Regions from separate parts of the Pseudomonas sp. LBUM1669 genome, predicted to be linked through region 1. Evidence: predicted binding sites of a transcription regulator. Region 1 holds the regulator's gene; each other region holds the start of a gene.

What was found. Region 1 encodes FliA, which starts transcription of late flagellar genes. Its sites were predicted from a motif close to CTAAAGTTTNNNNNNNNNNNGCCGNTAA; they were not measured.
Region 2: a site for FliA is predicted at 1,730-1,757, ahead of motA (flagellar motor stator protein MotA). Genes of this name have one in related genera too.
Region 3: a site for FliA is predicted at 1,628-1,655, ahead of ACA051_RS23370 (flagellar protein MotY). Genes of this name have one in related genera too.

Annotation. Positions count from the first base shown of each region.
Region 1 is NZ_CP166784.1:1,926,976-1,930,253, reverse strand. Features, by position in the region: gene ACA051_RS08930 (protein phosphatase CheZ) at 1-661, opposite strand, end outside; gene ACA051_RS08925 (chemotaxis response regulator CheY) at 684-1,055, opposite strand; gene fliA (RNA polymerase sigma factor FliA) at 1,223-1,963, opposite strand; gene fleN (flagellar synthesis regulator FleN) at 1,960-2,790, opposite strand; gene flhF (flagellar biosynthesis GTPase FlhF) at 2,907-3,278, opposite strand, start outside.
Region 2 is NZ_CP166784.1:565,258-568,535, forward strand. Features, by position in the region: gene ACA051_RS02565 (rhodanese-like domain-containing protein) at 1-78, opposite strand, end outside; gene ACA051_RS02570 (HDOD domain-containing protein) at 121-1,659, opposite strand; gene motA (flagellar motor stator protein MotA) at 1,826-2,677, shown strand; gene motB (flagellar motor protein MotB) at 2,681-3,278, shown strand, end outside.
Region 3 is NZ_CP166784.1:5,031,006-5,034,283, forward strand. Features, by position in the region: gene ACA051_RS23365 (argininosuccinate synthase) at 1-526, opposite strand, end outside; gene ACA051_RS23370 (flagellar protein MotY) at 656-1,564, opposite strand; gene pyrC (dihydroorotase) at 1,722-2,768, shown strand; gene rnt (ribonuclease T) at 2,765-3,278, shown strand, end outside.

The DNA of each region.
Region 1 (3,278 bases):
GCATCGCATCACGGTCATGTTCGATACCCGCAAAGCGGTCTACCTGACTGGCCATGAGCACGAGCTTGAGCAGGTTGCTTTCAACTTCGGTGACCAATTGGGTCACGCGCTTGATCACCTGACCGGTGAGGTCCTGGTAATCCTGGGCCAACAGAATGTCGTTGAGGTTGCTCGACACCGTGCGATTGTCATCGCTGCTGCGCGTCAGGAAACCGTCGACGCGCCGGGCCAGTTCGCGGAACTCTTCAGCCCCGACTTCGCGACGCATGAACCGCCCCCAATCCGTGCTCAACGCCTGGGCTTCTTCGCTCAGGCGGTTGACCAGCGGCGTGGCGTTTTCCACCAGGTCCATTGTGCGGTTGGCGGCGGCCTCGGTCAGCTTGACCACATAACCCAGACGCTCGGTGGCGTCCGTGATCTGCGACACTTCCTCGGCTTGCGGCATGTTTGGGTCAATCTGGAAATTGACGATCGCGCTATGCAGCTCGCGAGTGAGCTTGCCCACTTCCTGATACAGGCCGCGGTCACGGGTCTGATTGAGCTCATGGATAAGTTGCACAGCGTCGCCGAACCTGCCTTTTTCAAGGCTTTCGACCAGTTCGACCGCGTGTTTTTTCAGGGTCGATTCAAAATCGCCCAGTGAAGATTCTTTATGCTCCATAGCTCCCCCGTGGCGCAGTGGATCAACCGATGCGTTCGAAAATCTTCTCGATTTTTTCTTTCAACGCCTGGGCCGTGAAGGGTTTGACCACATAGCCGTTAACACCGGCCTGTGCCGCTTCGATAATCTGCTCGCGCTTGGCTTCGGCAGTCACCATCAGCACCGGCAGGTGCTTGAGCTTTTCATCGGCGCGCACGTGACGCAGCAGATCGATACCGGTCATGCCAGGCATGTTCCAGTCCGTTACCAGAAAGTCGATGCTCCCGCTGTTGAGAACCGGAATGGCGGTAGTGCCATCGTCGGCCTCGACCGTGTTGGTGAACCCAAGGTCACGCAACAGGTTTTTTATGATCCGCCGCATCGTTGAGAAGTCATCAACGATGAGGATTTTCATGTTCTTGTCCAATTCGACCTCCAAGCAGTCTTAAACGCGCCCAGCACCTGGACGCGCCATTTCAATCAATCCGGCAATCCACTCGATGACTGTCTGGAGCACAACAGATCGCGACCGGTGCAGTTCAACACTCCACCGGCCTCGTTCGCAGTGTCCCCACACTGCCTTCAGCGCGCTCGCCACTCCCCCAAACGCCCCCGCAAACGGGCCGCGCACTGGCTATGTAACTGGCTGACCCGCGATTCGCTGACCCCCAGGACCTCACCGATTTCCTTGAGGTTCAGCTCTTCGTCGTAGTACAGCGCCAACACCAGTCGCTCACGCTCCGGCAAATTGGCAATCGCGTCCGCCAGCGCGGCCTGGAAGCGTTCATCTTCCAGATCGCGTGACGGCTCAAGATGTGCACTCGCGCCATCCTCGTGCAGCCCTTCGTGTTCGCCGTCCTGCAACAGATCGTCGAAACTGAATAACCGGCTGCCCAGGGTGTCGTTCAAAATCCCGTAATAATCGTCGAGACTCAATTGGAGTTCGGCCGCAACCTCATGATCTTTAGCGTCACGACCGGTTTTAGCTTCAATCGAGCGAATTGCGTCGCTGACCATGCGGGTATTGCGGTGAACCGAACGTGGCGCCCAGTCCCCCTTACGCACTTCATCGAGCATCGCGCCGCGGATTCGAATGCCCGCGTAGGTCTCGAAACTCGCGCCTTTGCTGGCGTCATATTTGGTCGACACTTCAAGCAGGCCGATCATCCCGGCCTGGATCAGGTCTTCAACCTGAACACTGGCCGGCAGACGGGCCAGCAAGTGGTAAGCAATGCGTTTGACCAGTGGCGCGTAACGCTCGATCAGCTCGTACTGCGCGTCACGTGCCGACTTCTTGTAGAGGTTGTAGCCACTGGCTGTCATAGGACGGGTCCTGCGGTCTGTTGCACGAGGCGCTCGACGAAAAACTCCAGGTGCCCACGCGGGTTGGCAGGCAGCGGCCAGGTGTCGACCTTCTGCGCGATCGCCTTGAACGCCAGGGCGCACTTGGAACGAGGGAAGGCTTCGTAGACGGCGCGCTGCTTCTGCACGGCCTTGCGCACGCTTTCGTCGTATGGCACTGCGCCGACGTATTGTAGGGCGACGTCGAGGAAGCGATCTGTGACCTTGGTCAACTTGGCGAACAGGTTGCGACCTTCCTGCGGGCTCTGAGCCATGTTGGCCAGGACGCGGAAGCGGTTCATGCCGTAATCGCGGTTCAGCAGTTTGATCAGCGCGTAGGCATCGGTGATCGAGGTCGGCTCGTCGCACACCACCAGCAAGACTTCTTGTGCTGCGCGAACGAAACTGACTACCGAGTCACCAATACCCGCAGCGGTGTCGATCACCAATACGTCGAGGTTGTCGCCGATATCGCTGAAGGCCTGGATCAGGCCGGCGTGCTGGGCCGGGCTCAGATGAACCATGCTCTGCGTGCCGGACGCGGCCGGAACGATGCGAATACCGCCAGGGCCCTGCAACAGAACGTCGCGCAGCTCACAGCGGCCTTCGATCACGTCGGCCAGGGTACGTTTGGGTGTCAGCCCCAACAGGACGTCGACGTTCGCCAGCCCCAGATCGGCGTCCAGCAGCATGACGCGCCGGCCGAGTTCAGCTAGAGCCAGGGACAAGTTCACTGACACGTTAGTCTTCCCGACGCCACCTTTGCCGCCGGTCACCGCGATCACCTGTACGGGATGCATGCTGCCCATGTTATTTCTTTACCTTGTCTTGCATAGACGGAGGCCACATTACTGGCTGCGCGCTCATAAAATGAACAATGCATGGCAGACCATCGATGTAGGTACAAAAACTGTTCATTAGTACCTCAGCCAACCTGCTTGGTCGGGCTGTGGTAAATATCAGCGAACATGTCAGCCATGGCTTCTTCGCTGGGTTCTTCTTGCATTTGCACGCTTACGGCGCGACTGACCAACTGATGACGACGCGGCAGATGCAAATCATCCGGAATACGCGGGCCATCGGTCAGGTAAGCCACCGGCAATTCATGACTGATCGCCAGGCTCAACACCTCGCCCAGACTTGCCGTTTCATCCAGTTTAGTCAGGATGCAGCCAGCGAGCCCGCAGCGCTTGTAACTGTGATAAGCGGCCGTTAGAACCTGTTTCTGGCTGGTGGTTGCCAAAACCAAATAATTTTTTGACTTGATGCCACGTCCGGCCAGGCTTTCGAGCTGCAT
Region 2 (3,278 bases), 1.4 Mb from region 1:
AATCAGTTCGCGGGACTCAAGGCGAGGGAGCAAGTCGCTCGGCTCGATGACCAGCGCCAAGCCAGAGAAGTCAGACATGTGAGGTCTCCAGAGCACAAAGGGGAGGATTGTAGCGCAGCCTTATTGGCCGCGCAGGCTAAAGCTATGGAGTGCCTTTTCAATGCACTGCGCGGTTTTGCCAAAGGCTTGCACGGTAATTTCCGAAAAGGGCCCGCCGCCCTGATCGGCCACAACGACCATGATCACCCGACCATTATTGACCAGCGAACGCAACAGCAAGTGTTCACCGCGAAACTGCGCGCGCAGGCTGGCGGGTAACAAGGCCGAGAACTGGGCGTTGTTGGCCGGCGTCAATCGTACTTGGGCCTGTTGCGAAAGCAATCGTTGCAGCACGGTGCTCTGACTCACGGCCAGGTTCAGCCCTGCCGCTTCCTTCTCCAGTCCGGCCGTTTGATGCGCACGCAAATTGGCGTGGGTGCGGTCAGCCATCAAAATCATCACCCGATGCATGCCACATGCGACCAGCGCGTCCCGGGCCGACGTGGTCAAGTGCATCGCATTGGTGAAGCGGCTTGGCTCGACCAGCAGTTCGGCACATTGTTTACGCCATGCCGTCAGGTCTTCGGTGGTCGGCGCCGGAGCGGGCAACAACCCGGCGTGAATGCGGTTCATGCCCGAGGGCCAGATCAGCGCCACGGCGGGGTGCCAGATGTCCGGCATGGCGTGCTGATGCGCGCTGTTGACGGCTTGTTGATGCAGTTGCTGCTGCACGTCGCTCATCGGCATTTGCAGGTAAAGGCTGGTCAGGTATTGCCAGCGCTCGCTGTGCGGACTGTCCCAGGCTTGTTGCGCCGACAGTGCCAGCCCATTGGCCAGCAACACGGTATTGGCCGGTTGGTTGAGCCAGCGACGCAGGGTCGGATCGTCATCAAGGCGGTTTTGCTGACGCAATGGATGCTCGCTGTCCCGGGCAATGCGCAGGACTTTGACCAGTTCTCGTTGCTCGTTGAGCAACAGGCGATAACCTTGCTGCACCCAGATCGGCAGGCGCCAGATGTCCACCAGCGCCTGGCAGATGTCCAGCAGGCGAACGCCGAACAATTGCTTTTCGACTTTGCGCGCTGACTCGCCTTTATGGATGACCCGCAACTCCCACTCTTCGAGCAGTTGCGGATGAGTCAACGCCATCGGCCAGAGCGGTGAGAGAAACAGCAGGCTGCCCCAGTGGATGTCCTGCCAGAGCCGCGCCAGCCGACCGGCGAAAAAACCGTTGGCCTGTTGGGTCGCGTGCTGGCTGATCATCTGCAGCTGACGCAACGCCACCGGGATCTGGGATTGCGGTTCGGCAGGCAACCGGGCGAGCAATTCCTCGGTGCGTTTCAATCCGAGACGATTGATCGCCACCTCAAGGTTTTCAGCAGGCGTGGTCATGCTGCCGTGGGTGTGACGATTGGCTTCGCGAATCACGCTCAAGGCCAGGGCCGGGCTGTCTTGCAGCAACTCGGCGATGTCGCGAAGCGAGCTGCGGTTATCGGCTAGGGCCTTGCAGACACGGTCGTGACTGTCTTGCGGAACCGGCAGGCGCACGCCATCGAGAAGCTTTACCCAGCCTTCAAGCGTGGTCGGTTTCGGGGTTGGATTGTTCGTTTCGTTAGCCATGGTTGGACGTGATCATCGTCTGCATTACCTATGCCCCCAGAGGGCTAAATTAGCTTTTCGCTTGAACGGGCTATAGTCTGGCGCAGTTTTGCCGATAAGTAGAAGAAGAGATTTTTTAACTTCCGAATATGACCTTGAACCCGACTCAGTAAGTGCTCTCCTACCTATGGCTAAAATAATCGGCATCATCGTCGTATTCGCGAGCGTGCTCGGCGGATACGTGCTCTCCCACGGCAAGATTGCCGCCCTGATTCAACCTTTCGAGGTGATGATTATCGGTGGTGCGGCCCTCGGTGCATTCCTGCAGGCCAACCCTGGTCACATGTTCAAGCTCGTTCTCAAGAAAGCCTTGGGAATGTTCAGCTCGCGCTTCAGTCACACGTTCTATCTGGAAGTGCTGGGTCTGATTTACGAGATCCTCAACAAAAGCCGCCGCGAAGGCATGATGGCAATCGAAGGCGACATTGAAGACGCCGCCGCGAGCCCGATCTTCGCCAAGTACCCGGCGGTCCTGAAAGATGACCGCATGACCGCGTACATCTGCGATTACCTGCGCATCATGTCCTCCGGCAACATGGCTCCCCACGAGCTCGAAGGTCTGTTCGACATGGAGCTGACCAGCCTCAAGGAAGATTTGGATCATCCTTCCCATGCGGTGAACGGCATCGCCGACGCCATGCCCGGTTTCGGTATCGTCGCGGCCGTACTGGGTATCGTGGTGACCATGGCCTCCCTGGGTGAAAGCGACCAGAAAATGATCGGCCTGCACGTGGGTGCGGCACTGGTGGGTACCTTCTTCGGTATTCTCGCCGCCTACGGTTTCTTTGGCCCGTTGGCCCATGCCCTGGCCCACGAAGCCAAGGAAGAACTGAACGTCTACGAAGCCATCAAGGCCTCGCTGGTGGCTTCGGCTTCCGGCATGCCGCCATCGCTGGCGGTGGAGTTCGGCCGCAAGGTTCTGTACCCGGCGCACCGTCCTAGCTTCGCTGAGCTGGAACAAGCGGTTCGCGGTCGCTAAGTCATGGAAAATAACCAGCCGATAATCATCAAGCGCGTAAAAAAATACGCGGCCGGGCATCACGGGGGCTCCTGGAAAATAGCCTTCGCTGACTTCGCGACGGCGATGATGGCGTTCTTCCTGGTGCTGTGGCTGCTGTCCACCGCAACGCCGGAACAGAAGATCGCCATCGCCGGTTACTTCAAGGACCCGGTCGGCTTCACCGAAAGCGGCACGCCGTACATCATCGATCTGGGCGGTTCGCCGACCCTGGCGCCAGAGAACACCCTCAACCCCGAGGTGAAGTCCCAGCCGCAGCCCGACCGCGTCACCGTCGATACTGAACAGGTCGAAGGCATGGCCGAACAGGTCGAGAAGGAACGCCTGGAACTGTTGCTGCAAGAATTGCAGAACAAGGTCGATGAAAACCCGCAGCTGCAAAAATTCAAGGACCAGATCCTGTTCGAAATCACACAGGACGGCTTGCGCATCCAGATCATGGACGCGGAAAACCGACCGATGTTCGACTCAGGCTCAGCACGTCTGAAACCGTATTTCGAAGACATCCTGCTGGCCATGGCCGACACCATCAAAGCGGTGCCGAACAAGGTCAGCATCAGCG
Region 3 (3,278 bases), 3.1 Mb from region 1:
ATTTTTTCTTGCCATGGCGCTCGATCGGGATGTTGTGCTTTTCAGCATAATCCATCAGCTTTTCACGGGAGAGCAGGTCCCATTCGCGCCACGGAGCGATCACTTTCACCCCGGGCTTCAAGGCGTAGGCGCCCAGTTCGAAACGAACCTGGTCGTTACCCTTGCCGGTGGCGCCGTGGGAAATGGCGTCAGCGCCGGTTTCGTTGGCGATTTCGATCAGGCGTTTGGCGATCAACGGACGAGCGATGGAAGTACCCAGCAGGTACTCGCCTTCGTAAACGGTGTTGGCGCGGAACATCGGGAAAACGAAATCGCGCACGAATTCTTCGCGCAAATCGTCGATGTAGATCTCTTTCACGCCCATGGCCTGAGCCTTGGCGCGTGCAGGTTCGACCTCTTCGCCCTGACCCAGGTCAGCGGTAAAGGTCACCACTTCACAGTTATAAGTATCCTGCAGCCACTTGAGGATCACCGAAGTGTCCAGGCCGCCGGAATACGCCAGAACGACCTTGTTTACGTCCGCCATGCCATCACTCCACGGGGTTCTACGGAAAGCCGTGAAGTCTACCGGTCATACGGAATAATTTACAGAGGCGCGACAGCTTATGACGACGAAGCGACAGATTCTGTCGAGCGAGCGACGAATTCAGCGAACTCAGGAGGTCGCCGAAGAGCTTCCCGGCGTCGTGGTTTGAGGCGCGACTTTCTCGGTCGGGGCCACCCGCTCCAGGCGCACGGCGACCCGACGATTCTTCGCGCGGTTGGTCGCGTTGGTGTTCGGCGCCACAGGGTAGCGCTCACCGTGGAAACGCAGGGTGACCTGCGATTCCTGAATGCCATTGGCTTTGAAATAGTCCATTACCGCCAACGCCCGACGGCGTGACAGCTCGCGGTTGGTCAGGCGATTGCCGCTGTTGTCGGAGTGTCCGTCGAGTTCGATGTGATTGACCGTCGGATCCGCCTTCATGAACTCCAGCATCACCTGCAACTGCGCCTTGGCTTGCGGATCGAGATCGAAGCCTTCACCCGGGAAGCCGATCTCGGACTGTTTGACCTGCTCGAAATTCTTCGGCAGCAGTTTCGCCACGCAGCCCTGATAGTCGTTGAAGGCCTTACTGAACTTGACCGGCAACAGGCGCACTTCAGAGACGCGGCCATCGCCAGAGGAATGCCGGATGACCGGACTGCGGCCGTCCATCAACCCGCTGATCAGGCGTCCGGCCTGAACTTGCGAACTGTTGAACAACACGTTGCCGCTGCCGATTCTCACCGAACCCAGGTTGATGTCGCCACGTCCCGGTTGCCACGGCGCAGCGGCCGCCAGCAGGGTCGCTGAACCGCCGCCGATCATCGCGTTGTAGGCTTTGAGACGAAACGTCGCCTGCTCGCCGGCGCGGCGCACGAATTCACCCGAACCGAAATCGGTGATCGGTTGAGTCAGGCGGCATTCGAACTTGTCACCTTCGACCGTCCACTCGATGCTCTCCAGACGTGTCTGGAAAGTGAGCGCCATCGCAGGGAGGCTGGCAAACACACTGAGCAAGGCTAAATAACGCTGGCGCACGGGAGGCTCCACTGGCTTCTACAACAAAAAGACCGACACACATATTTCCGGCATACCTGTTGGATATCGGAAGCTTCCTGCAAAACTTGATAGCGAGTGCCTGAGAGAGTCTTTTCCGGTAGCATTCCCCAGAGTTTGACCCGCCTGGAATCCCCTCATGTCCGACCGCCTGACCCTGCTGCGTCCCGACGACTGGCATATTCATCTTCGCGATGGTGCTGTGTTGACCAATACCGTTGCGGATGTCGCGCGCACCTTTGGTCGCGCCATCATCATGCCCAACCTGGTACCTCCGGTGCGTAACGCCGCTGAAGCCGACGCCTATCGCCAGCGGATTCTCGCTGCACGCCCGGCCGGCAGTCGTTTCGAACCGTTGATGGTGCTGTACCTGACCGATCGTACCCAGCCCGAAGAAATTCGCGAGGCCAAGGCCAGCGGCTTCATTCACGCTGCCAAGCTGTACCCGGCCGGCGCGACCACCAACTCGGACTCTGGCGTCACCAGTATCGACAAGATCTTCCCTGCACTCGAGGCCATGGCCGACGTCGGGATGCCCTTGTTGATTCACGGTGAAGTCACCCGCGGCGATGTCGATGTGTTCGACCGCGAAAAAATCTTCATCGATGAGCATATGCGTCGTGTGGTCGAGCGTTTCCCGACGCTCAAAGTGGTGTTTGAACACATCACCACCGCGGACGCCGTGCAGTTCGTCAATGAGGCTTCGGCCAACGTTGGCGCGACCATCACCGCGCATCACCTGCTGTACAACCGCAATCACATGCTGGTGGGCGGGATTCGGCCGCACTTCTATTGCCTGCCGATACTCAAGCGCAATACCCACCAGGAAGCCCTGCTCGACGCCGCCACCAGCGGCAGCGACAAGTTCTTCCTCGGCACCGACTCGGCGCCTCACGCCCAGCACGCCAAAGAAGCGGCTTGCGGCTGTGCCGGCTGCTACACCGCTTATGCGGCGATCGAGATGTACGCCGAAGCCTTCGAACAACGCAACGCGCTGGACAAGCTCGAAGCCTTCGCCAGCCTCAACGGCCCGCGCTTCTACGGCCTGCCGGTGAACACCGATCGCATCACCCTGGTCCGCGATGAGTGGACCGCCCCAACCAGCCTGCCATTTGGCGAGCTGACCGTAATCCCGCTGCGCGCCGGTGAAAAACTGCGCTGGCGCCTGCTGGAGGAACACGCGTGAGTGAAGACCATTTCGACGACGAACAGGACGGTCAAGGCGGCGGAGGTGGTTCGCGCCACCCGATGGCTGAGCGCTTCCGTGGGTACCTGCCAGTTGTTGTCGACGTTGAAACCGGTGGTTTCAACTCTGCCACTGACGCCCTGCTGGAGATCGCCGCGACCACGATCGCCATGGATGAAAAAGGCTTTGTGTACCCCGATCACACCTATTTCTTCCGTGTCGAACCTTTTGAAGGCGCGAACATTGAAGCGGCCGCGCTGGAGTTCACCGGGATCAAACTCGATCACCCGCTGCGCATGGCGGTGAGCGAGGAAGCAGCCCTGACCGATATTTTCCGCGGTATCCGCAAGGCCCTGAAAGCCAACGGCTGCAAACGGGCGATTCTGGTCGGGCACAACAGCAGCTTCGACCTGGGTTTCCTTAACGCTGCTGTCGCACGCCTGGACATGAAACGTAACCCGTTTCATCCATTCTCCAGTTTCGATACCGCGACCCTCGCTGGCCTGGCTT